Regions from separate parts of the Rhodoferax sp. EU05-FHT12H12 genome, predicted to be linked through region 3. Evidence: predicted binding sites of a transcription regulator. Region 3 holds the regulator's gene; each other region holds the start of a gene.

Region 1 (7,828 bases), on a different contig from region 3:
TGGACCGGGTAGACGCCTGGAGCCAAAAGCTCTCCGGCGGCGAGCAGCAGCGCCTGGCGATTGCGCGCGTACTGCTCAAACAACCGCAATGGATTTTTGCCGACGAAGCCACCAGCGCGCTGGACGAAGCAGCCGAACAGACGCTGTACCAGCGCCTGAGCGACCTGGTGACCCGGCGTGGTGGCGGCCTGGTGTCCATCGCGCACCGTCCGGCGGTGGCGGCCTTCCACAGCCGCCAGTGGGTGCTCACGCCCCGTCAGGGCGAGGGGGCCTTGTTCACCTTGTCCGAAAACCGCGCATAACCCTTGGCCCGCAACTCGCAGGCCGGGCAGCTGCCGCAGCCGTAGCCCCAGGCCTGGCGGTGGGTGCGGTCACCCAGGTAGCAGGTGTGGGTGTGCTCCACAATCAGGTCCACCAGCGCCTGGCCGCCACCGGGCACGCCGGACTGCTCGCCCAACGCATGGGCCAGCGCCCAGGTCTGGGCCTTGTCGATCCACATCAGCGGGGTTTCGATCAGAAAGCGTTTGTCCATGCCCAGCGACAAGGCCAGCTGCAGCGCTTTCATGGTGTCGTCGCGGCAATCGGGGTAGCCCGAAAAATCGGTCTCACACACGCCGGTGACGATGACCTGCAGGCCGCGCCGGTAGGCCAGGGCCGCCGCCAGCGTCATGAACAGCAGGTTGCGCCCCGGCACAAAGGTGTTGGGCAGACCATTGGCTTCCATCTGGAAGGCGGTGTCGCGCGTGAGTGAGGTCTCGCTCACTTCGCCCAGCACAGCCAGATCCAGCAGGTGGTCCTCGCCCAGCTTGGTGGCCCACTGGGGAAAACGCGCGCGGATTTCGCGCAGCACGTTTAGCCGGGCCTCCAGCTCTACGCTGTGGCGCTGGCGGTAGTCAAAGGCAATGGTTTCGACACGCTCGTAGCGCGCCAGGGCATGGGCCAGGCAGGTCGTGGAGTCCTGCCCACCGGAGAAGAGGACGAGTGCGGTGGTGTGCATGGCCGCCATGGTAGAGCAAGGCGGAAGACCGTTGGCTGGGCCCGGCGGTGCCGGGATCAGATGTTTTCGGTCTTTTTGATCTTGCTGGGCGTGTAGACCAGCACCTCCTTGGCCAACTGACCCGGCACTTCGGCGGGGGTCAGCGGCTGCGGTGGGGTGAGCTGGATCTTGACCTGCTCAATCTGGATAGCGCTGGCACTGGCGGTCCACATGGTTTTCAGGTGGTCCAACAGCACTTGCGAAATCGGCTTGGGCGGAGGGTCTTCCACTTTTTCCGGCTCCGGGCGATGGATCGTCCAGTCTTTGGGCGCCGTAGCCGCCTCCGCACCGCGCTCTGTCGGCTCAGGCAGCACAACGCGGGGTGGCTGGCCCTCCGGGCTCTTGAGTGCAGGGTTCACCATGTCGATGACTCCAGGAGAGGACTCGACCGACGGGTTGGCGTTCGCTACAGGGTTGACCGGAGCAACTGGGATAACCCTATGTGCCCCAGACGAAGCCAAATCTGCGCCGGTGGGGCGCACATTTGGGTTTCGATCGATGGATGGCAGTTGCATTTTGGGTAGGCCTTGCGGCCCCTCCGGTTACTTTTAGGAGTTGACGTACATTTCTTAACGGCAGATTTAGGGGGTTATTTAGGCCTTTTTTTAAAAAATTTGGCTTTTTTGCGAGACGGCAGACATTTCCCATGCGAAAAACGCACCACAATGGTGCGTTTTGATGTGTGACAAGCCTTGCGCCCACAGTTCGTCAGGTCGCAGGCAAAGACAGGGGAGCGAGTCCACGCGCACCGCCAGGCAAGGTAAACCGGCCCACCAGGCGGTCCAGCAAGGCTGCCTGCTCACGCAGGGACGCCGCAGCCGCAGCACTTTGCTCCACCAAGGCCGCGTTCTGCTGGGTCATTTGCTCCAGCTCGGACACGGCGGCACTCACTTGCTGCATGTCCTGGCTCTGCTCGCTGCTGGAAGCGCTGATTTCGGCAATGATGCCGGTCACGCGCTGGACCGACTGCACGATGTCCTGCATCGTCTGTCCGGCCCCGTCCACCAGACGCGAACCATGTTCCACATTGGCAACCGAACTGCCGATCAGGGCCTTGATTTCCTTGGCTGCCTCGGCGCTGCGCCCGGCCAGCGCACGCACTTCGCTGGCCACCACAGCGAACCCGCGGCCTTGCTCGCCCGCGCGGGCGGCTTCCACGGCGGCATTGAGGGCCAGGATGTTGGTCTGGAAAGCAATGCCGTCAATCACCCCAATGATGTCCACAATCTTGTGCGAGGAGGCGTTGATCTCGTGCATGGTGCTCACCACCTGGGAGACCGCGGAGCCGCCGTTTTCCGCCACGGAATAAGCCGACCCCGCCAGCGCGTTGGCCTGCCGGGCGGCCTCCACCGACTGCTGCAGCGAGCCATTGAGGTGGTCCATCGTCGAGGCGGCACGTTGCAGGTTGTAGGCCGTGCTCTCGGTGCGGTTCGAGAGGTCCTGGTTGCCGTGCGCAATCTCGGAGCTGGCGATGCTGATGCTGCCAGTGGACTTGTGCACCTGCCCCACCAGCTGGGCCAGCGAGTCGGCCATATGGGCCAAGGAACGCAACACTTCGCCCATCTCGTCTTGCCGTGTGGTCTGGATGGCCACGCTCAGATCCCCTTGGCCGATGGACTGAGCCACCCGAACGATGTCGTCCAGCGGGTCGCACACATTGCGCTGCAACAGGCGGGTACCGATGGAGATCAGCACCACAATCACCGCCATGATGCCCGCGACGGACCAGACCGTACGCATGCGCTCTTCGCCCGCCTTGTCTCGCAGGGCTGTGGCCCCGGCCTCGGTGAGTTCCACCATGGTTTGCTGAGCGGCCAAAAATGCCTTGAGTTCAGATTGCGTGGCCGACTGGATATGGCTTCCCACTGCAGCCATGTCGCCCGAAGCCTTCAGATCTTGGGCTTTGCTGATGGAAGCCTGCAAAGACTGCGCCCTGGCCTTCACCGCTTCGAGTGCCGACTTCTCGGCAGGGCTTTGCATGATTTTCTCCAGCCCCGCCTGCAACTGGCCGATTTCTGCCATGGCGCTGTTCTGGTCCGCCAACAACAACTGGCCCGCTGCGGCATCGGCGTTCAGCGCAGCACCAATGCCACGCAGGGCATTGGCCTCGCCCAGCCCCCGCCAGCGGGCAGCCATCTCCAATTTGCTCTGCTGTTCTGATTGCTCGGCCACCGTGATCGCCTGCGAACGGATGGTGCGAACGGCGGAGCCCGAGGCCATGGCCACCAGCCCCACACTCACCGCGATGGCAGGCAACCACAGCTTCAACGCAATACTCAAGGACTTCATGGACCGCTCCGTAACAGTAACGGTCCAGTATCCGGGCAGGCCCGGCCAGGGTCAATAGCGGACCAGTGCGCGATAAGTCAAAACAGTACTGCCTTCGGCAGGCACATTGACCTTCCAGACTGCAGTATTGGCAGCCCCTTTGGTATGCGCCTGGCTGGCGCTCAGAATTTGCCAATCTCCCGGCATGGGTTCCTGCACCGTCACGGTCACGGCCTCCTTCTTGGCATTCTTCAGCACCAGTTGGTAGGCGCTCTCGAACACATAGTTGTACTTGCCGGTACCGCTGAGCTTCTTGAAGTCGGTCTGCTTTTTGTCGGCCGTCACGTCAAACGCGTCACCCAGCTTGAGGCGGACCTTTTCGTTTTTCGGTGTGTGGTCGATGCGGTCTTCACCGATGAATTGGGCGTTGCCCGCACTGTCTTTTTTGTACACCCGCACCACACCTTTGGGCAGGGGCATGCCCAAACGGGCGCTTTCCTTGTTGTCAAACTCCACGAACACGGCCACCTTCATCTTTTGGCCCAGGTCGCCGGCTGCCCCTTGGTAATAGTAGTCATTGCCTTGCAGCAGCAGCTCTTTGCGCGCAGGCACACCGCTGGCCGACATCAGGGCCACCTGCTTGGTCTGGTTCTCGGCAATGGTGGTGGGGCGATCCAGGGTGTAGAGGTGGTATTCAAACAAGGCTTCTTCGGCCATGCGCGATTCGGCCTTGGCTGCCATGGGTGCGGCCATCAGCACCGGGCGGCCACGCTGCAACTCGGGCTGCACCTGGTTGACATCGCCCGCCACCAGTTGCAGCTTCGCATTGCGGTAGGTGGCGCCACTGGTGTTGGTGAGCGTGACCCAGCCGGACATGTCGAGCTTGTCGTCCGCCGCGTTGAGCTCCACCACATAGTCGGCCTTCCAGCCCAGGCCGGAGGTCAGGTAGCTCAGTTCCACGTCTTGCTGGGCGGTGCCCTTGTTATCCAGTGCCATCACGAGTGTGGGGCGGTCGCGCAAGTTGGCTGGCACATCGCCAAACACCAGGCGGCCGGGGATTCCGGTTTCGATGCGCTGGCCGATCTTGAGCACCACGCCGTTGTTGGCGGAGAGCACGGTGGCCACCTCGGTGGTTTCCACCCCGGTGGCCGGGTTGGTGCGCACCACGTTCACGGTCTGGCCCACGTACTTCTCCAGCATCTTCTGGGGGGTGAGCAAATCAAAGTCGAAGTTCTGCTCCAACACGCTGAACGCGCCCGGTGCACTCACGCTGCGCAGCAGCGCGGTTTCGGGACGCATGCGGGCGCTCACATCACGAAAAGCAAGCGCTGACTTGCCGCCACTGAGCGACACCCGGCGCTGGTCTTTCACCAAGGCCAGGTTGTCGTTGTAAATGGTGACGGCCACCTCTTGCTGGTCCGCCAGCGTGCTGCGCTGCTCGGTGGACTGGGCCAACGCGGACTGGGCCAGCACCGTGAGCGCAGCCAAAGCAAAGGGAGCGGAAATAGAGCGCATAGAGAAACTTTCTGCAAAAAGGTAGGCAACCGGCGCACCCCAAGTGCACCAGCGGCGGGGCCCATGCAGCATAGCCGCCTGCGCCCCGCCCCCACGCAACGTCCGGACACCACGCGGCGCCGACCCTGTTGCAGAGTGTTACGCAGCGTCACCTGGCAGCAACCATGATGCTATTTATTTGATAGCTGGTAGCGCAATAACCACGGTCTCCATAGGCATATTTGTGCTTCAGGACCGATCCATCAACCCGGCAGGCGGTGTGGCGACGTGTCGTGTCGCGCCTGGCAGGCGGCAGCAAAGGGGCGGCATCCAGGCGGCCTTGTTCCCATGCGGCCGCCGTCAACGTCCTGCGCAACGACTTGCAACCTGCACCCGCGGTCAACAGAGCAATCTGTGCGCGCGCGACAGCGTGTTGGAGCCTTCCCACCGCATGAACCTGGTATGGCACTTTGTGCCGATATCGGAAGACCCAAAACACCACAAAACCACCAGACACCCATGCGGACCTTTGTCTTAAATCAAACTACAGGTAGTGTCTCAAGGCTATCGTGCACACCATAGGTAGTGTTTACGATCAACAATCACGCTGGAGCCCCCTTGCACAATCCCCCTACTTCCTTACCGCGCTCGGTCATCAAGCGGGGCGGCCAAAGCGCAGCTTTTGACGCAGCCAAGATCCACTCGGCCTTGGTGCGTGCGGGTGCGGCAAGCGGCGAATTTGGTGACGACGAAGCAAGCTTGCTGTGCGCCCAGGTGGGCAAGGTGCTGATTCACCGCTTCCATGGGCTGGCGCCCGCCATTGAACAAATCCAGGACGTGGTGGAACACACCCTGATTGCCGCCAACCACTTGGCCACGGCGCGCACCTACATTGCCTACCGCGAGCGCCACGCCACCCTGCGTGCCGACCACCAGACATTGGTGAATGTAGAGTCGTCTATCAACGAATACCTCACGCGTGCCGACTGGCGCGTGAACGCCAACGCCAACCAGGGCTACTCGCTGGGCGGGCTGATCCTGAACGTGGCGGGCAAGGTCACGGCCAACTACTGGCTGTCGCACGTCTACACGCCCGAGATCGGCGAGGCGCACCGCAACGGCGACATCCACATCCACGACCTCGACATGCTCAGCGGCTACTGCGCGGGCTGGTCGCTGCGCACGCTGCTGCACGAGGGGCTGAATGGCGTGCCGGGCAAAGTGGAGTCGGGGCCGCCCAAACACATGAGCTCAGCCGTGGGGCAGATCGTGAACTTTCTGGGCACGCTGCAAAACGAGTGGGCGGGTGCGCAGGCGTTCTCGTCGTTCGACACCTACATGGCCCCGTTTGTGCGCATTGATGCCATGGACTACGCCGCCGTGCGCCAGTGCATCCAGGAGCTGGTCTACAACCTGAACGTGCCCTCGCGCTGGGGCACGCAGACGCCGTTCACCAACCTCACCTTCGATTGGACCTGCCCCGAGGACCTGCGCGAGCAGGTGCCCGTGATCGCTGGCAAAGAGATGCCCTTCGCGTACGGCGACCTGCAGGTGGAGATGGACCTCATCAACCGCGCCTACATCGATGTAATGACCACGGGCGACGCCAAGGGTCGCGTGTTCACCTTCCCCATCCCCACCTACAACATCACCAAGGATTTCCCGTGGGAGAGCGAGAACGCGCAGCTGCTGTTTGAGATGACGGCCAAGTACGGCCTGCCGTACTTCCAGAACTTCATCAACTCCGAGCTGGAGCCGAACATGGTGCGCTCCATGTGCTGCCGCCTGCAGCTCGATTTGCGAGAGTTGCTCAAGCGTGGCAACGGCCTGTTCGGCAGCGCCGAGCAGACCGGCAGCCTGGGTGTGGTCACGGTCAACTGCGCGCGCCTGGGGTATCTGTACCGCGGCGACGAGCCAGCCTTGCTGGCCGCACTGGACCGACTGCTGGAACTGGGCAAACAAAGCCTGGAGACCAAACGCAAGCTCATCCAGCGCCTGATGGACCAGGGCCTGTTCCCCTACACCAAGCGTTACCTGGGCACGCTGCGCAACCACTTCAGCACGCTGGGCGTCAATGGCATCAACGAGATGGTGCGCAACTTCAGCGCCGACCTCTACGACATCGCAGCCCCGCAAGGCCTGGCCCTGGCCCTGCGGCTGTTGGACCACGTGCGTGCACGCATCGTCGACTTTCAGGAAGAAACCGGCCACCTGTACAACCTGGAGGCCACACCGGCCGAAGGCACCACCTACCGATTTGCCAAGGAAGATGCCAAGCGCTGGCCGGACATCCTGCAGGCCGGCAGCACTGAACGGCCCTACTACACCAACTCGTCGCAACTGCCCGTGGGCTTTACCGACGATCCGTTTGAGGCACTGCAGCGCCAGGAGGAGCTGCAGTCCAAGTACACCGGCGGTACTGTGCTGCACCTGTACATGGGTGAACGCCTATCCAGCGGCGACGCCTGTCGTGCGCTGGTCCAACGCGCATTGACCCGTTTTCGCCTGCCCTACATCACGGTCACACCCACCTTCTCGATCTGCCCCACACACGGCTACCTGGCGGGCGAACACCCGTTTTGCCCGGTGTGCGACACCGAGCGGCTACTGGCCAAACGCGAAAAATTAGCAGCCTAATTGGCATGTAGCCCCCGCCAAATATGCGCGAGTAGCTACCAAATTTATAGCAAATTCAACCACTAAAGGAGTATTACATGAACCACAGCACCACTGAATCTACCCCTCTGTCCGCTGCCGTGCAGCTCACCGACGCCGAGCGCCAACCCTGCGAGGTGTGGACCCGCGTCATGGGCTACCACCGCCCGGTGGCCAGCTTCAACATCGGCAAACAGGGCGAGCACCAGGAGCGCCAGTTCTTTGCCGAACAGCGCTGTGCGGGCTGAAACCTCCGCGCGCGATGCGATAGCGGCTGCCCGCGCGGGCACCGGCCTTCGGGTGGGTGGCCTGACCCGGCTGACCACCATTGACTTTCCGGGGCGTCTGGCGGCGGTGGTCTTTTGTCAGGGCTGC
Region 2 (7,828 bases), on a different contig from region 3:
CAAGCCCATCGCCACGCGCATGAAGAAGGCTTGGGGAAGCTCAATGCGGGTTTTGCCTTCATGCAGGAAGTAGCGGTCATACAAGGTCTGCAAACCGAGGTAGTCGAATTGCATGTCACGGCTGGACTTGAGAGCTGCGCCCAGGCGTTTCAGATCGAATTGCAGCAGTTTTTCGTCCAGCAAGTCGGCATCCACGCCGCGCTTGATAAAGCCGGGAAAGTAATCCGCATAGGCTTCCTGCATGTCCGCCTGGGCCACATCGCGTCCCAGCACTTCGCGGGAAATTGTGTGGAACAGCAAGCGCGCCGTGGCGTAGGTGTAATCCGGGTCTTTTTCGATCAGCGTGCGGGCCGCCAGGATGGATGCCTTGTACACCTCGTCCATGGGAACGCCGTCATACAAATTGCGCATGGTTTCCGCCACGATGGGGTCCGGTTTTACGTCGGCACCCAGTCCAGCGCAGGCGGTTTCGATGCGCGACTGCAGTTGCGCCAGGTCCAAGGCCACGCGCTGACCAGCCTCCAAAACATGGATGGTGGGCATGGCTGGGGTAGTTTGGGCTACCTGTTTGGCGCGCTCCTGGGTGCGGCGCTCGCGGTAGAGCACGTAGGCGCGGGCAATCTCGTGGTGGCCACCACGCATGAGCCCCAGTTCCACTTGGTCTTGCACATCTTCAATATGGAAGGTGCCGCCGCCGGGGCGTGAGCGCATCAGCGCGCGAATCACCTGCTGCGTCAAACCGTCCACAGTCTCACGCACGCTGGCCGAGGCCGCTCCCTGGGTGCCGTGCACGGCCAAAAAGGCCTTCATCATCGCAACGGCAATCTTATTGGGCTCAAAAGGAACCACTGCGCCATTGCGGCGAATGATCTGGTAGTGGGTCAGGGTGTTCACCATGCCGGTTTCTGTATTGCCGCTGCTATGGGCGGTCAGCAGCGTGCTGGATGGCGTGGGGGTTGCAGTAGAAGCAGATTCCATGATTTCCTCGTCTAAATCGGTATTTTTGGGGCTTGTCGCGGAGCATGAACAGCCCCTTTTTTGTCGCAGTGGGGCAGTGGTTTGAATTAACAGCACACACTATATCTGGGGTCTTGGGTGGAGACAAGCCACTACCTGTAGTGTACAGGCTGCTATTGGGCGCTTCCTGCGCCGACGTGGATGTCTTGCTGCTTGGAACACCGCAATGCGGGTCGGCAAGGCGCCCGTGAAATGGGGCTTTGGACGGGCCGCGCCAAGATTGGTGCGCGCTTGCGCAGGATTTGGCCTGCAAAGGCCCGTCAAATCAGCGTCTTGGGGGACTGCACGTCACCTCGCTGGGTGCGCATGGGCCGGGGAAATGCCTGAAAAAATATTTTCAGGTGTGGCCCCCAGCTGTGGTGTGGGGGTAGTAACTCGCGGGGAGTCCCAGGCTGTCACGCAAAACATCCCACCTAAAGCCGGGGCCCGGGTCCTCCTTGCGTCCTGGGGCAATGTGTTCATGCCCTGCTACGTGGCGCAGCGGGTAGTGGTGCGCCATGGCGGGAATCAGGGACTGCAGTGTTTCGTACTGCGCCGGGGTGAAGGTATCGCCCTCTAGCCCCTCCAGTTCTATGCCGATGGAGTCGTCATTGCAGTTGCTTCTGCCGCGGTAGGCAGAGACCCCCGCATGCCATGCGCGGTCTTCGCAACTCACGAACTGCCAGAGATCGCCCTGCCGGGTGATGAAAAAGTGGGCAGACACCTGCAAACCTTCAATCGACTTGAAATACGGGTGTGCGTTCCAGTCCAGCCGGTTGGTGAACAGTTCTGCAACGTGTGGTGTGCCGTACTGGCCGGGAGGCAGGCTGATCGAGTGGAGGACGACCAGGTCAATCAAGGCCCCACGCGGGCGCGGGCCAAAGTTGGGGGAGGCACAGACGTGGGCGAAACGGTACCAGCCCTTGAGCCACAGGGACGGACTGTCTTCAGGCATCGGCGGAGTCGTCCGAGGCGTTGGGTGCGTCAATCTGCAGGCGTGCCATCCTGTAGCGGATCTGCCGCAGGCTGATGCCGAGACGATGGGCTGCCGACGTGCGGTTGAAGCGGGTTTCTCGCAGGGTGCGAACCAGGATGTCACGTTCAATCCGGTCCAGGTGCACCTGCAAATCACTCGGAATGGGGTCTTCCGCGCTCATGGCCACCGGCGGAGGGGGCGCGAAGCTCGCGACGATGTCCGCAGGCCGGGTGGTTTCCTGGTCGTAATGCAACGGCTGGGGCTGTGTGCTCAGGGCGTGGGTGTCGAGTTCCAGTACCGCATCGTCCGAAAGTGCCATGGCGCGATGCAAAACGTTCTCCAGCTCGCGGACGTTGCCCGGCAAAGGAAGCGTGCAGATTTGCGCCATGGCCCGTGCTGACAGCTGTGGGGCAGGCAGACCGGACTCTGCGGCAATCCGGATCAGCAGGGCCCGACACAAGGCGGGCAGGTCTTCGCAGCGTTCACGCAGAGGAGGAATATAGATATCGATGACGTTGAGGCGGTAGTACAAGTCCTGCCGGAAGCGTCCGGCCTGCACCTCTGCTGCCAAGTCCTTGTGGGTGGCGCTGACGATGCGCACATCCACCAACTCTTCTTGCAGTGCGCCCAAGGGACGCACACTGCGTTCCTGGATGGCCCGTAAAAGCTTGGATTGCATGGGCAGTGGCAAGTCCCCAATCTCGTCCAAAAACAAGGTGCCACCGTGTGCCGCCTGGAAAAACCCCACGCGGTCCTGCGTGGCGCCGGTGTAGGCCCCTTTGCGGGCGCCAAAAAACTCCGCCTCCAGCAGGCTTTCCGGGATGGCACTGCAATTCACTGGCACCCAAGGTCCCTGCACGCGGTGACTGTTGGCATGGATGGCACTGGCGACCAGCTCTTTGCCGGTGCCCGATTCGCCATGAATGAGCACCGGTGCCATACTCCGCGCCACCTTGACGATCCGGTCCTTGACCTGGGCCATGACGCCGGAGCTTCCCACCAGCCTGGCCAGCGCGTTCTCTGCGCTGGCCGTGTTGCCGCTGGAGGTATTTTTCTGCGTCGGGTTGCGCGCCGGGACTGGCGTGGCAGCCGCGTTGCCCTGCAGGGCATTAGCGACGACGGCCCGGAACTGTTTCAGGTCCACCGGCTTGGACAGGTAGTCAAAAGCCCCCGCCTTCAGCGACTCCACGGCATTTTCGGCTGAGCCATAGGCCGTGATCACCACACAGCGCTCCGGGCGTTGCTCTGCACGCAGCTGCGCCAAAATATCGGTCCCCGAGCCATCGGGCAGACGCATGTCCGTGATGATGGCGTCAAAGCGCTGTTGCTTGAGTTGCTCCCGGGCCTCTTGCACGCAGCCGGCGGTTTCCACCCGGTAGCCTTCGCGCAGCAGGGTGAGCTCGTACAGCGTGCGCAAGTCCGGCTCATCGTCGATGACCAGAATGCGTGCGTCGTTCAGTACAGGGAGGTTTGCCATGGTGCTTCTGTATTGTCGTTCGGCAAGGTGCTGTCGGTCAGCGGCAAGGTAATCGAAAACGCATTGCCTTCGGTAGCGAGGCCCGCCACCTCCTGCGTGCTGCGGTGGTAGGCCAGGGTGGCGCCATGGCGCTCACACAGCTCCCTGGAAATATACAGACCCAGGCCGCTGGATCGGCTCTCCGAAGAGAAAAAGGGCTCAAACAGGTGGCGCTGTACCGAGGCATCCATGGGGGCGCCGTCACTCCATACGGTCACCCGCGCCGCCTGCTCTCGGCGCACGCTGAGCACCTGGATGCCGCCAACACGCTTGCTGGCGTAACGTTGGGCATTTTCCAGCAAGTTCACCAGGATCTGGCGCAGGTGGTCTGCATCAAAACGCACCGACAGCGCCTCCGCATCTACCTGGATGTGCAGTTGGGCCAGGCGGCCTGACTGGTGGGCCCAGTCGGATGCGATGCGGTACACCTGTTCGTGCAGGTGAATATGCTGCGTCAAGAGGGCAGGGTCATTGCCGCGGACCCGGGACACATTCAGGATGTCATCCACAATTCTTTCGAGTCGTTTGGCGTTTTGGCTCACCATGGCCGTGAGTTTCTTTTGCCGTGGGTCGCTGAGCTCCTCGTCCAGCAGGGCATTGGCTTGGGCAATGGCGGCCAGTGGGTTGCGTATTTCGTGCGCGACTGCAGTGGAAAGTCGGCCCATGCTGGCCAGTTTTTCGGTACGCAGGCGAGCTTCTAGTTCGCGCTGGTCTTGCAAAAACAGCACACACAGGCTGTCCTGCGCGATGCCCTGCGGCGCGGCCAGACTGGTGCGAACCAGCACCCGACGGGGCCCGCTGCCTGCGTGGTGGATGGTGACTTCTGCCTGCTGGGCGCGGCCGGTGCCCATGCTCATCCGGGTCAGGTGCAGCAATGTTTGCCACGCCGGGCTGGATTTCAGGTCAAACATGGCTGCGCGCAATGGCCGGTGTGGGCTCCCCAGCAACAGCCTGGCTGCCGGATTGGCCGCGCGCACCAGGCCTTGCGCATCGACGATGAGTACCCCATCGGGCAGGGACTCAATCACCAGTTCATTGACCTGCCGCTGCACCGTGGCTGCCAACTGGCTCAGGCGTGCCCGCTGCCCCTCGCTGGCCAAGCGCGATGCCAGTTGGTTGGCCAACAGCGCAATCAAAAGATACCCGGCCCCTGCCAGCGCGGCCTGCACAAAGGCCGATGCTGCCTCGCCAGGTGCTTCGCGGTGCAAGCCGTAGGTGCCCAGCAGCAGCAGCATGCTGATACCAGCCGCTGTTCCCAGGGCCAGGCGCAACGAACCCAACACCGATGCCAGCAAAACCGGTAAGGCAAACAGCGGGGTGTAGTTGAGGTTGTTGCCTTGCAGCCACTGCAAACCGGAGAACACCGCAATGTCCAGCCCGATCAGCACCCCCCAGGCACGGTTGAAAGCCTGCCCCAGGCGGCGTGGCCGGACAAACCGCCGGGTCGCCAAGGTGCCCAGAAAGTAAGCCAGGCAAATGGCGATAAGCGTGCGGCTTTGGGCTGAACCGCTGACATACAGAGCCGCCTGTAACACCACCAATACCAGCCCCAGCGTCAGACGGGCCGTCATGAAGGCTTGCCAAAGGCGCGAGAACTCCTGTGTTCCTTCGGGTGGCTCGGGCACGGGCTCCAGGGCAGTCGGCCCAAACCACGAGTGCTCGGGAAGCGGGGTTGGCATTACCCTTCCGCCGCTTGGCGGTGTGCGGTGCTGCAGTAAGGCCCCTGCCGACCGAACAACGCGTCGGTGCTGGGCAAGTGAAGCCCACAGTGGCCGCAGGCCACCATGTCGGTTGGTTGTGCGGGCGGCTGTGGTTTGGATGCCGGTTTGGGGGCCACTGCGCTGCTGCGCGCTGTGCGCCAGCGCCAAGCCACCAAGAACACCACGGCAAGGACGATGAAGTATTTCATGCGCCCCGTCCCAAAATCACTTCCAGCACAAACCGCGACCCCACATAGGCCAGGAGCAAGAGCAGCGAGCCGGTGTAGAGCATGCGATTGGCCTGTTTGCCACGCCAGCCAAACTGGTAGCGGCCTGCCAGCAAAACGGCAAAAGTGGCCCAAGCCAGCACGGAGAATATTGTCTTGTGGTCCCAGCGCCAGGCGTGGGTGGGGCCGTACAACACATCACCAAAGCCATAGCCCATGACCAGGGTGGCACTCAGCAACACAAAGCCTGCTGCAACAAACCGGTAGGTCAGGCGCTCCAGGGTGAGCAGTGGCAAACCGCTGTGCGGGTCTGCGGCCTGGCGAATCCGGGCCTCGGTGCGTGTCATGAACCAGGCATGTACCACTGCGGTGCCAAACAAGCCGTAGCAGGCCACGCCAAACAGCAGGTGCAGCGGGAGCCAGATGGAGGCTGTGGCTGCCAGTGGCGTCCCCGGGAACACAAACGCCAGTGCCACCGCCAGTGCCCCCAGTGCGGCCAGCGCCCAGCGTGTCGGCAACTGAGGAAAGACCTGGCTTTCCACGGCATACACCGCAGCCACCAGCCAGGCCGTCACCGACAGGGCCGGTGCAAACCCGAAGTACGCGGTGCTGCCCATCAGGCTCCAGGCCAGCACGGCACCGTGCAGCACCCAGGCGATGACCACCCCGTTGCGCGCCGCGTTGGCCGACAAATGGGTGGCGCGCAGCGCGACCCAAGCGTAGGCGCTGGCGGCCAAAACCGACAGGGTCAGGCTGATGGGAGTCGCACTGGCTAAAATCATCCCCACAGTTTAGCGTTTTGCTCCCTGCCAGCCCCGGCTGGCCCTCACTACAGGTTCCGCTTGCCGGAATACGTCTTATGGCTTCCGCCCTTACCGACAAACTCTCCCGCCTCGTCAAAGACCTGCGCGGCCAAGGCCGCATCACCGAAAGCAATGTGACCGACATGCTGCGCGAGGTGCGCATGGCGCTGCTGGAGGCGGACGTGGCCTTGCCCGTGGTGCGTGATTTCATCGCCCGGGTCAAAGACAAAGCGCTGGGCCAAGAGGTCATGGGCTCGCTGCAGCCGGGCCAGGTGCTGGTCAGCATCGTTAACAAGGAACTTGCCGCCACTATGGGCGAGGGCGTGAGTGACATCAACCTCGCTGCGCAGCCGCCCGCGGTCATCTTGATGGCCGGCCTGCAAGGTGCCGGTAAAACCACGACCACGGCCAAGCTGGCCAAACACCTGATCGAGAAGCGCAAAAAGAAAGTGCTGACCGTGTCGGGCGACGTCTACCGCCCCGCCGCCATCGAGCAGCTCAAAACGGTGACAGCCCAGGCTGGCGCCGAATGGTTCCCGTCCACGCCGGACCAAAAGCCCGTGGACATCGGCCGCGCCGCACTGGACTACGCCAAAAAACATTTCTTTGATGTGCTGCTGGTTGACACCGCAGGCCGTCTGGCCATTGACGAAGCGCTGATGCTGGAAATCAAGGAGCTGCACGCGGCCCTGAATCCGGTGGAAACCCTGTTTGTGGTGGACGCCATGCAGGGCCAGGACGCGGTCAACACCGCCAAGGCCTTCAAGGAAGCGCTGCCGCTGACCGGCATCATCCTGACCAAGACCGATGGCGACTCGCGCGGTGGAGCTGCGTTGTCCGTGCGCCAGGTCACTGGCGCCCCCATCAAATTTGCCGGTACCAGTGAAAAGCTCGATGGCCTGGAGGTGTTCGACGCTGAGCGCCACGCCGGTCGCATCCTGGGCATGGGCGACATCGTGGCCCTGGTGGAGCAAGTCACCGCCGGTGTGGACATCGAGGCTGCAAAAAAGCTGGCCGAGAAGGTCAAGAGCGGTGGCGGCTTCGATCTGAACGACTTTTTGGCCCAGATCCAGCAGATGAAACAAATGGGCGGCCTCTCCAGCCTCATGGACAAGCTGCCCGCCGCCATGGCGGCCAAGGCCGGTCAGGTGGACATGGACAAGGCCGAGAAAGACATCAAGCGCAAGGAAGGCATCATCCACAGCATGACGCCGCTGGAGCGCCGCAAGCCCGACCTCATCAAAGCCACGCGCAAACGCCGCATTGCCGCGGGTGCCGGTGTGCACGTGCAAGAAGTCAACCGCATGCTCAAGGAATTTGAGCAAATGCAGGACATGATGAAGAAGATGAAGGGCGGCGGCATGATGAAAATGATGAAACGCCTGGGCGGCATGAAGGGCATGCCCAAGATGCCTTTCTAACCATCTGCCCGATGGCTGACCAACACCCTGCGCAAGTTTTAAAAGGCATTGGCCTGGCCATTGCGGCCATGGCCTGTTTTGCCAGCCTGGACACCACCACCAAATGGGTGTCGCTCAGCGCACCGCTCATGGTGGCCATGTTTTTCCGCTACGCGTTTCAGGCCGTGGCTACCACCGCCATTGAGCTGC
Region 3 (7,828 bases):
TTGCGAGCGGTAGCCGGTGCGTTCGTCAAACTGACGGGTGCCCGAGAAGTCGAAATTGGCCTCGGTGTAGGCGTCGGCAATGTTGACGGTTTGATTGTGCAAGGCCGCATACGCGGCCACCAGTGAATCGTTGCGCCGCCCTTGGTCATCGTGCAGCGGCAGGTTCGGAAAGTGGATGGGCTTGCCCGAAGTTCCTCCCATGGCGATGTGCAGTGAGTCGGTACGCAAAATCTCAAACCGCAAGGCCTGCTGGTCATCCGTCACGCGGTACAGCGTGCCGCCGTCCGCATGGGTGATGGTTTTGGCCGCCACCAAAATACTCTCCAGCAAGCGCGTGATGTCGCGCTCTTTGGACAGCGCCGAACCAATCGCGTTGAGTTGCTCCAGCCTGCGCAGCAGATCGTCCACTGAGTCCACAGTTGTCCCCTTGGTCAAAGCGCCCTCTCCCAAGGGCTCAACCATTGTTCCACATCAGCAGACAACGCGCCTGCGTGGCGCACAGGGTTTATCGCTTGAGCAAGACCTTGAGCACGGTTTGCAAACGGCGTGCATCCGCCGCGTTGAACTCACCGGATAACACTGCTGCGGCATCCTGGCCCCAAGTCTGGGCCGGGGCCGGATCGTTGCGACGTGTAAGCAACTGCAGCTGCAGGCCACGACGGGCATCCAGATGCTCAGCCGGCGTGGGCACTTCTGCCGCCATCTCCAGGCGCAGCAGAGACTGCACCGCGGCCGGCTTGGCCGCACCCTCCACGGCCTTCACCCACACAGGGCGGTTTTGGGCCGCAGCACGGCTACCCAGCTCTTGTGCAGGGGGCAGCAGGCTGGCGTCGCGTTTTTCCCACGCTGTCAGCAGCTGGGTCAGCGCCTCGCCATGGGCCTGGGCAGCCAGCTTTTTGAGTGCCAGTTGGGCATGCTCCAGCGCGTCACGCTGAGCACGGAAGGCGGTATCGCCCAAACGCGGCGCAGCGGGCGCGTAGCTGCGGTCACCGCGGTCATCACGGCGCGGACCCCGGTCACCCCAGGGAGCGGCAGCACCATCCCGGCCACCGCGCCCCGCACCAGCATCCTTGCGGTCGCCAAATTTGCCACCACGGCCACCGGGAGCGGCGGGCGCTTCTTTCTTCATGCCGGGGCGGTCGTCACCACGCACGGCCACCACGGGTTTAGGCGCAGCCTTGGCGGGCACCACCGGGGCTTGTGGCGCACTGGCTTCGTCAGCCACGGCGGCCACCTCGTCGGAATTTGCTATCAAATCAGGAGCTGCTTGCGCAGATTCCTCGGGGACTAGAGGCATATTTGATGCCTCTGCGGCCGCAGACTGGGCGGCTTGCTCTTGGACGCCCGCAGCCGTCACCTCAGCTTGCGCTTGGGCCTGGCCTTGCAAAGCAGCTTCCAGCGCGGCCATGGCAGCACGAATAGCCTGGGCATCGCCCGAGGCATTGGCAGCTTCAAGGGCCTTGGCCGCATCCAGCACCACGCGGTCACGCGCGCCCAGAGCGGTTTCGGCTTTTTCACGCTCTACAGTCTTGCGGTTGAAGGCATCGTCAATCGGTTTGCGGAAGGCATCCCACAGCTTTTGCTCTTGCCGACGATCAATCGGCACCGCGTGGGCCTGCACTTGCCAGCGCTGTTGTAGCGCCTTGACGGCATCGATGCGCAGCACGGGGGCGGCGCCCAACACCTTGGCTTCTTCAATCATGGCGTGGCGGGCAGCCAGGCTTTGGGCCTGCAGCGCTTCCAGCGGGGCAGCGGCGTTGGCAATGGCGGCTTTCCACAGCGGTTGCAGTTCGGCAAACACTTTTTCGCCCACGTGACCACCTTCGCGCCAGCGGTCGCCGAACTGGTGCAGGATGCGGTTGAAGCCTTTCCAGTCATCGTCCAGCGCGGTGCGGTTGGCTAGCGCCCAGGCGTCGACCTCGGCAATCAGCGCCAGGCGCTGGGCTTTGTGCTCGGCAGATTCGGCCTTGACCTTCTCCAGCCAGCCTTCAACCACTTTGTAAGCCTCGTTGCAGGCTTCGTCAAAACGTTTCCACAGCGCGTGGTTGGGCACACCGCCTTGGTCGGTTTGTTTCCACTGGTCGCGCAAGGTCCGCAGGGTTTCCTGCATCTTCCGGCCGCCAATGGCCTGGCCTTCGGGCCGTTTGAGCAGGCCCTCCGCCTTGGTCACCAGCTCCTCGCGGATCTGGTCGGCACGCCAGCGTTGCCAGCCTTCGAGCTCACCCGCCGCCGCCAGAGCCGCGTGGGCCTGGTTTTCGAGCTTGCCGTCAATAACTTTGCCAAACTCCTTGAGCGCATTGCGCAATGCATTGGCGGCACCGGTGCTGGCCTTGCCGTGGCCTTCTGCCACTTCCTGCTCCAGTGTGGTCAGGGCTGCGCGCACGGCCGTCGCCGCCTGGGCGCGCACTTCGGGGTCAATCTTGGGTTTGGCCTGTTTGGCCGGCGCCTCGACAGGTACGCCGCGCGCGGTACGCAACTCGTCTGCCCACACGGGCACAGGTGGCAACGGTGCACTGGCATCGGCCGCGGCGACCACCGCCAGGTTCAAGGCCGCCTGGAACGCATCCCACACCACCAACAACTGGCCACGTGACGCGTCCAGCAGCGGCGGAAACTTCAGGTCCACACTGACCCAGCTGGCATGCGCCACCAGTGCCGTGGCCTGGGTTTGCCAATGCTCCACGTCGGTCCGCAGGGCGTCCAGCGCAGCTTGGGCATCGCCCCAGGACTTGGTGGACAGCACTTCAATGCGCTGCGCCAACAGCACGGCAGCCTCGCGCTGCACCTGCACCTGGTGCTGCAGGTCTTCAATGCTCCGCACCCGCTCTGCTAGCTGGGTCTTGAGGGTGCTCAGTGGTTCTTTGCTCAGCGGTGCGCCGGCCTTGGCCGCATCGCGCTGCCAGGCCAGGGCGTCGGCAATGTTCAGTTTGGCGGTGTCGATGAGCGCCTGTGCACGGGCAGCCCACTCGGCGGCCAACAGCTCTTGCCCTTTGGCCCGCTTGGCTTCGTCCAAGCGCTCACGCACCAGCTTGGCAGCGCCCTTGTCTTTGACGCTGAGTTCCCGAAACACCTCGGCCAGCAGATCAGCGCTGGGGTTGCCCTGCAGCCACTCCCGGATGCGGGAAGCCCGGTCGCCAGCGGTTGCAGCGGAGAATGCACCGCCGGTCAGGCTGTCCAGTTGGGCAATGTCGAGGTGTTTGGCGGAGTTGGACGAGGTCACAGTGGGTAGCAATCAGGGTTGGTAAACAAAAATACAGCCGGGTATTTTCGCCTCGAAATGCAATGCTCCCTCCGTTTTTTGCAGCAAGTCCACACAGTGGGCCCGGCAGACATCACCCTTGCCATGCAAATTTACATGCATAACACCCCCAAATGCCCATGGATACTGCGCAAGTAGCTCCATTATTGATAGCAATTTAGTACCCCCACGTCGTCGGGCGGTGGTGGTCCTTCCGCGTGCGAGCGCCCAGACGCAGGGATGCATACATATATATAGAGAGGCATGCCACCTACAAGGCCCCAGGAGATGGCAAAAGAAAGCCCGACAGAAGTCTGAACAGACCGCTGCCGGGCTCGATGGCTGACCGAAGGTCCATGCCATCAGGGGTTGTCGCAGGGGAGCTTGCAGTCCCACCACGAACATGAAGCAATAGATTGCCTCCTTGGGGTTACCGGGGCCGCTTTATCACGGTGCCTGGGCACGGACTGGCTACTGCCGGAACAACGCCTGAATGTTCAGGCCCGCGAAGTCTAGGCACGGGGAACGGCAGTTTCAAATCAAAGTTTCAATGGCAAACCGTCCGTCGATTGGCGAGTTAAGGCCATGTCCCTAAATGCACAAAACTGCCAATTTGTTGGCAAAACAGGTGAAAAACAAACAACCAAATATATCAATCCAATTTGATATGGTTGACTATGTATATAAAAGCCACCTAGAATCCGCCCATCCCAAGTTTTGACTAGGGATTACCCGCCCCGCTGCCGAACCCGGCATATTCAAATCGCTGCACATGTCGAGACGACGCCGCAGGATATTGATAGCGTACCAACCCAAACGAGGTGCCTGATCCGCCCCGCTGCATGCCAGCGACACGGTCCTGCCCCCGCCTAAGAAGGAAGAGCTATGACAGCGACTCAACAATTCACCAAGGGCCTGCGCATCGTTGCGACAGACATTGCCCAAGGTTTCTTCGAAATCACCCACAACGGCGTCGCCCTCCTCGGCTTGGCCGTCATGTTTGCCATCATCACCCTGACGGCACGTCCCGAAATCCGCCAGGCTGGTGAAATCCAGCTCATGGGCTGGCTCCAAAACCGCCACGTGGTCGCTACAGGCATCGCCACAGAACCCGATGCGGTGGAGCGTGCCACGGCCGCCAACCCGCAGGCTTTGCCCAGGCAGCAAGCGGCGGTGGCCTTCTGGCTCAGCAAAAAGTACAGCGTGGCACCAGAGCCTCTGAGCGCGCTGGTGGCAGAGGCTTACGAGATCGGCCAGCGGACCAAGCTGGACCCTACCCTCATTCTGGCGATCATGGCCATCGAGTCCGGCTTCAACCCTTTTGCCCAAAGCCATGTAGGTGCCCAGGGCCTGATGCAGGTGATGACCAAGGTCCATAGCGACAAATACGAGGGCTTTGGCGGCAAGCATGCTGCATTTGACCCCGTTTCCAATTTGCGCGTCGGCGTGAAGGTGCTGCAGGAATGCATCGCGCGCGCCGGTTCCGTCGAGGGTGGCCTGAAGTACTACGTGGGGGCAGCCAACCTGGAAGACGATGGCGGCTACACCGCCAAGGTGATGGCCGAACATGCGCGGCTGCAATCCATTGCGGCCGGCAAACCCCTGCCGCTGATGGCGCCCCCAGTCACTGCCGTGCCCGTGAAGTTACCCACCCCAGAAGTTGCGCAGCCCGTAGGCGCAGAAAACGTCGCCCACGTGGCCAACTCCTGAGCGCGCTCGGTTAAACTCCTGCTTGCACGCAACTGGCGATAGGCGCCGGGCCCCACAGGCCCTTTGGCGCTGACGTGGGACACCACTGGGAAGCGTGCCGCAAGCCTCTTCGGGCTTGCGATCAGCCGTTCGCCTGGGCAGCCCTGTGTCTTTCAGACCCACAGGCCCTTTGTCTTTTAGGACTGCCATGTACGACCGCAACATCCTTGTTGAACAAGCCGACCCCGAATTGTGGGCTGCCATCCTGGCCGAGAACGCACGCCAGGAACACCACATTGAGCTGATTGCCAGCGAAAACTATGCCTCCCCCGCCGTCATGGCCGCCCAGGGCAGCCAACTGACCAACAAATACGCCGAAGGCTACCCCGGCCGCCGCTACTACGGTGGCTGCGAGCACGTAGACGTGGCCGAACAATTGGCCATTGACCGTATCAAACAAATCTTCGGCGCCGAAGCCGCCAACGTGCAACCGCACTGCGGCGCTTCCGCCAACGAAGCCGTCTTTCTGGCTTTCCTGAAGCCCGGCGACACCATCATGGGCATGAGCTTGGCCGAAGGCGGCCACCTGACCCACGGCATGCCACTGAACATGAGTGGCAAATGGTTCAACGTGGTGAGCTACGGCCTGGACGCCAACGAAGCCATCGACTACGAAGCCATGGAGCGCAAGGCGCGCGAGACCAAGCCCAAGCTGATCATTGCCGGTGCATCCGCTTACTCCCTGACCATTGACTTTGAACGTTTTGCCAAGATTGCCAAGGAAATCGGGGCCATCTTCATGGTGGACATGGCCCACTACGCAGGTTTGATCGCCGCTGGTGTGTACCCCAACCCCGTGCCCCACGCCGACGTGGTGACCTCCACCACCCACAAGAGCCTGCGCGGCCCCCGCGGTGGCATCATCCTGATGAAGGCCGAGCACGAGAAAGCCATCAACAGCGCCATCTTCCCTGGCCTGCAAGGCGGCCCGCTGATGCACGTGATTGCCGCCAAAGCAGTTGCGTTCAAAGAAGCCATGGCGCCAGAGTTCAAGACTTACCAGCAGCAAGTGGCGCGCAATGCCAAGATCGTGGCCGAAACGCTGACCGCCCGCGGCCTGCGCATCGTCAGCGGCGGCACCGACAGCCACGTGATGCTGGTGGACCTGCGCTCCAAGGGCATTACCGGCAAGGAAGCCGAGGCTGTGCTGGGCGCCGCCCACATGACCATCAACAAAAACGCGATCCCCAACGACCCCGAGAAGCCTATGGTCACCAGCGGCGTGCGCATCGGCACCCCCGCCATGACCACCCGTGGCTTCAAGGACGAGGAAGCCCGCGCCACGGCCAACCTGATTGCCGACGTGCTGGACAACCCACGCGACGAGGCCAACATCGCGGCCGTGCGCGCCAAGGTGCATGCGCTGACATCACGTTTCCCTGTGTACCGCTAAGCACAATGGACAGCGCGAACAGCTACTATTTTGATAGCTGCTCGCGCTTATTCCATGCAGGCTAGAGTTCAATTTGGCATAAAATTAGCCCGTACACACCATGAAATGTCCCTTCTGCAGCCACTCTGAAACCCAAGTCGTGGAGACCCGGATTTCGGAAGACGGGGACTTTATCCGCCGCCGCCGCCAGTGCGGATCGTGCGAAAAACGCTTCACCACCTACGAGCGCCCGGACGTCAACTTCCCTGCCATCGTCAAGAAAGACGGCCGTCGCATCGAGTACGAACGCGCCAAGCTGCTCGCCTCCATGAACCTGGCCCTGCGCAAACGGCCGGTAAGCACCGAGCAAATCGACAGCGCCATCGAGCGCATCGAAGAAAAACTCCTCAATCTGGGCCTGCGCGAAGTCCAGTCCACCCGCATCGGCGAGCTGGTAATGCGCGAACTCAAGAAGCTGGACAAAGTGGCCTATGTTCGATTTGCCAGCGTGTACCGGAGTTTTGAGGACATTGACGAATTCAAGACGCTGGTGGATGAGGTGAGTCGGTAGCTCCACCAGAGTCCCAAAACCGATGGGACTAGTGGTATCGCACCAGCGATAACCGGGCACTCAACTGCCGCACACAATTTCTATACTCTGGGCATGTCCGTCCCAAGTCTCCATTTACCGCCCCACGCAATTGCCGGCACACCAGGCACAGGCTACGCAACTGGCGTCACACTGATTGAGTTGCTGGTCACGGTTGCCATTTTGGCCATTATTTTGGCCCTTGGCGTGCCCAGTCTGCGCGAAATGCAGGTACGTAGCCAAGTGGGGAGCATTACGTCGGACTTTGCCAATGACGTGGCACGTGCCCGAACAGAGGCAATTACAAGAAATAGTTGCGTAGCTATTTGTACTTCTATCAATACCGCAAATGCTTTGACCGGCGGAACGCCGACCTGTGCCGCGGTGGGCAATAAGAATTGGCAAAACGGTTGGATTATTTTTGCCAACCCCACCTGCTCAACCGCGCAAAACAACCCGACCACCAATGGATCAACTTTGATTGCCGTGCGGCAGACCGGAGACAGCAACTTCAAGCTCGAGTCGAGCGACAGCCTTCGCCGACTGACATTTGAATCCAGAGGCTTGACGAACTCAGGTCAGAGCAATTTCACACTTTCATACGAGCCAGAATCTGTAAGTAGCCCCCACTACCGATCGATCTGTATCAGCTCGTCGGGACGCGTAACCGTCAAGCAATATGCAGGAGTTAGTGCATGTCCATGAGAACCCAGCAAGGCGCTGGATTAATCGAAGCCTTAGTTGCCATTCTGGTACTGTCCATCGGATTGCTTGGCATGCTCGGTATGCAAACGGCAGCGCTCAAGTATGAACAGTCGAGCTGGATTCGCAGCGCCCTGTCCTCCAATATTGCCAGTTTGGCCGACCGCATTCGCGCCAA

Evidence for each region. The regulator NrdR, encoded in region 3, represses ribonucleotide reductase genes. The targets are predictions, from matches to a motif close to CACNANATNTNGTG.
Region 1: the regulator NrdR is predicted to act here: its motif matches at 5,373-5,386, upstream of AC3WS7_RS10820 (ribonucleoside triphosphate reductase).
Region 2: the regulator NrdR is predicted to act here: its motif matches at 1,076-1,089, upstream of AC3WS7_RS07830 (ribonucleoside-diphosphate reductase subunit alpha).

What each region holds. Positions count from the first base shown of each region.
Region 1 is NZ_JBYTDI010000003.1:297,600-305,427, reverse strand. Features, by position in the region: gene AC3WS7_RS10845 (ABC transporter ATP-binding protein/permease) at 1-302, shown strand, start outside; gene queC (7-cyano-7-deazaguanine synthase QueC) at 257-997, opposite strand; gene AC3WS7_RS10835 (hypothetical protein) at 1,054-1,398, opposite strand; gene AC3WS7_RS10830 (methyl-accepting chemotaxis protein) at 1,745-3,325, opposite strand; gene AC3WS7_RS10825 (DUF4139 domain-containing protein) at 3,377-4,819, opposite strand; gene AC3WS7_RS10820 (ribonucleoside triphosphate reductase) at 5,417-7,435, shown strand; gene nrdD (anaerobic ribonucleoside-triphosphate reductase) at 7,513-7,701, shown strand; gene AC3WS7_RS10810 (anaerobic ribonucleoside-triphosphate reductase activating protein) at 7,721-7,828, shown strand, end outside.
Region 2 is NZ_JBYTDI010000002.1:644,543-652,370, forward strand. Features, by position in the region: gene AC3WS7_RS07830 (ribonucleoside-diphosphate reductase subunit alpha) at 1-978, opposite strand, end outside; gene ampD (1,6-anhydro-N-acetylmuramyl-L-alanine amidase AmpD) at 1,355-1,951, opposite strand; gene AC3WS7_RS07840 (sigma-54-dependent transcriptional regulator) at 1,944-3,449, opposite strand; gene AC3WS7_RS07845 (sensor histidine kinase) at 3,428-5,167, opposite strand; gene AC3WS7_RS07850 (PP0621 family protein) at 5,167-5,397, opposite strand; gene AC3WS7_RS07855 (cytochrome C assembly family protein) at 5,394-6,197, opposite strand; gene ffh (signal recognition particle protein) at 6,275-7,639, shown strand; gene AC3WS7_RS07865 (DMT family transporter) at 7,651-7,828, shown strand, end outside.
Region 3 is NZ_JBYTDI010000001.1:124,224-132,051, reverse strand. Features, by position in the region: gene AC3WS7_RS00595 (HD domain-containing phosphohydrolase) at 1-462, opposite strand, end outside; gene AC3WS7_RS00590 (DUF349 domain-containing protein) at 506-3,220, opposite strand; gene AC3WS7_RS00585 (lytic transglycosylase domain-containing protein) at 4,124-4,948, shown strand; ZMP/ZTP riboswitch at 4,967-5,094, shown strand; gene glyA (serine hydroxymethyltransferase) at 5,136-6,380, shown strand; gene nrdR (transcriptional regulator NrdR) at 6,481-6,930, shown strand; gene AC3WS7_RS00570 (GspH/FimT family pseudopilin) at 7,024-7,653, shown strand; gene pilV (type IV pilus modification protein PilV) at 7,650-7,828, shown strand, end outside.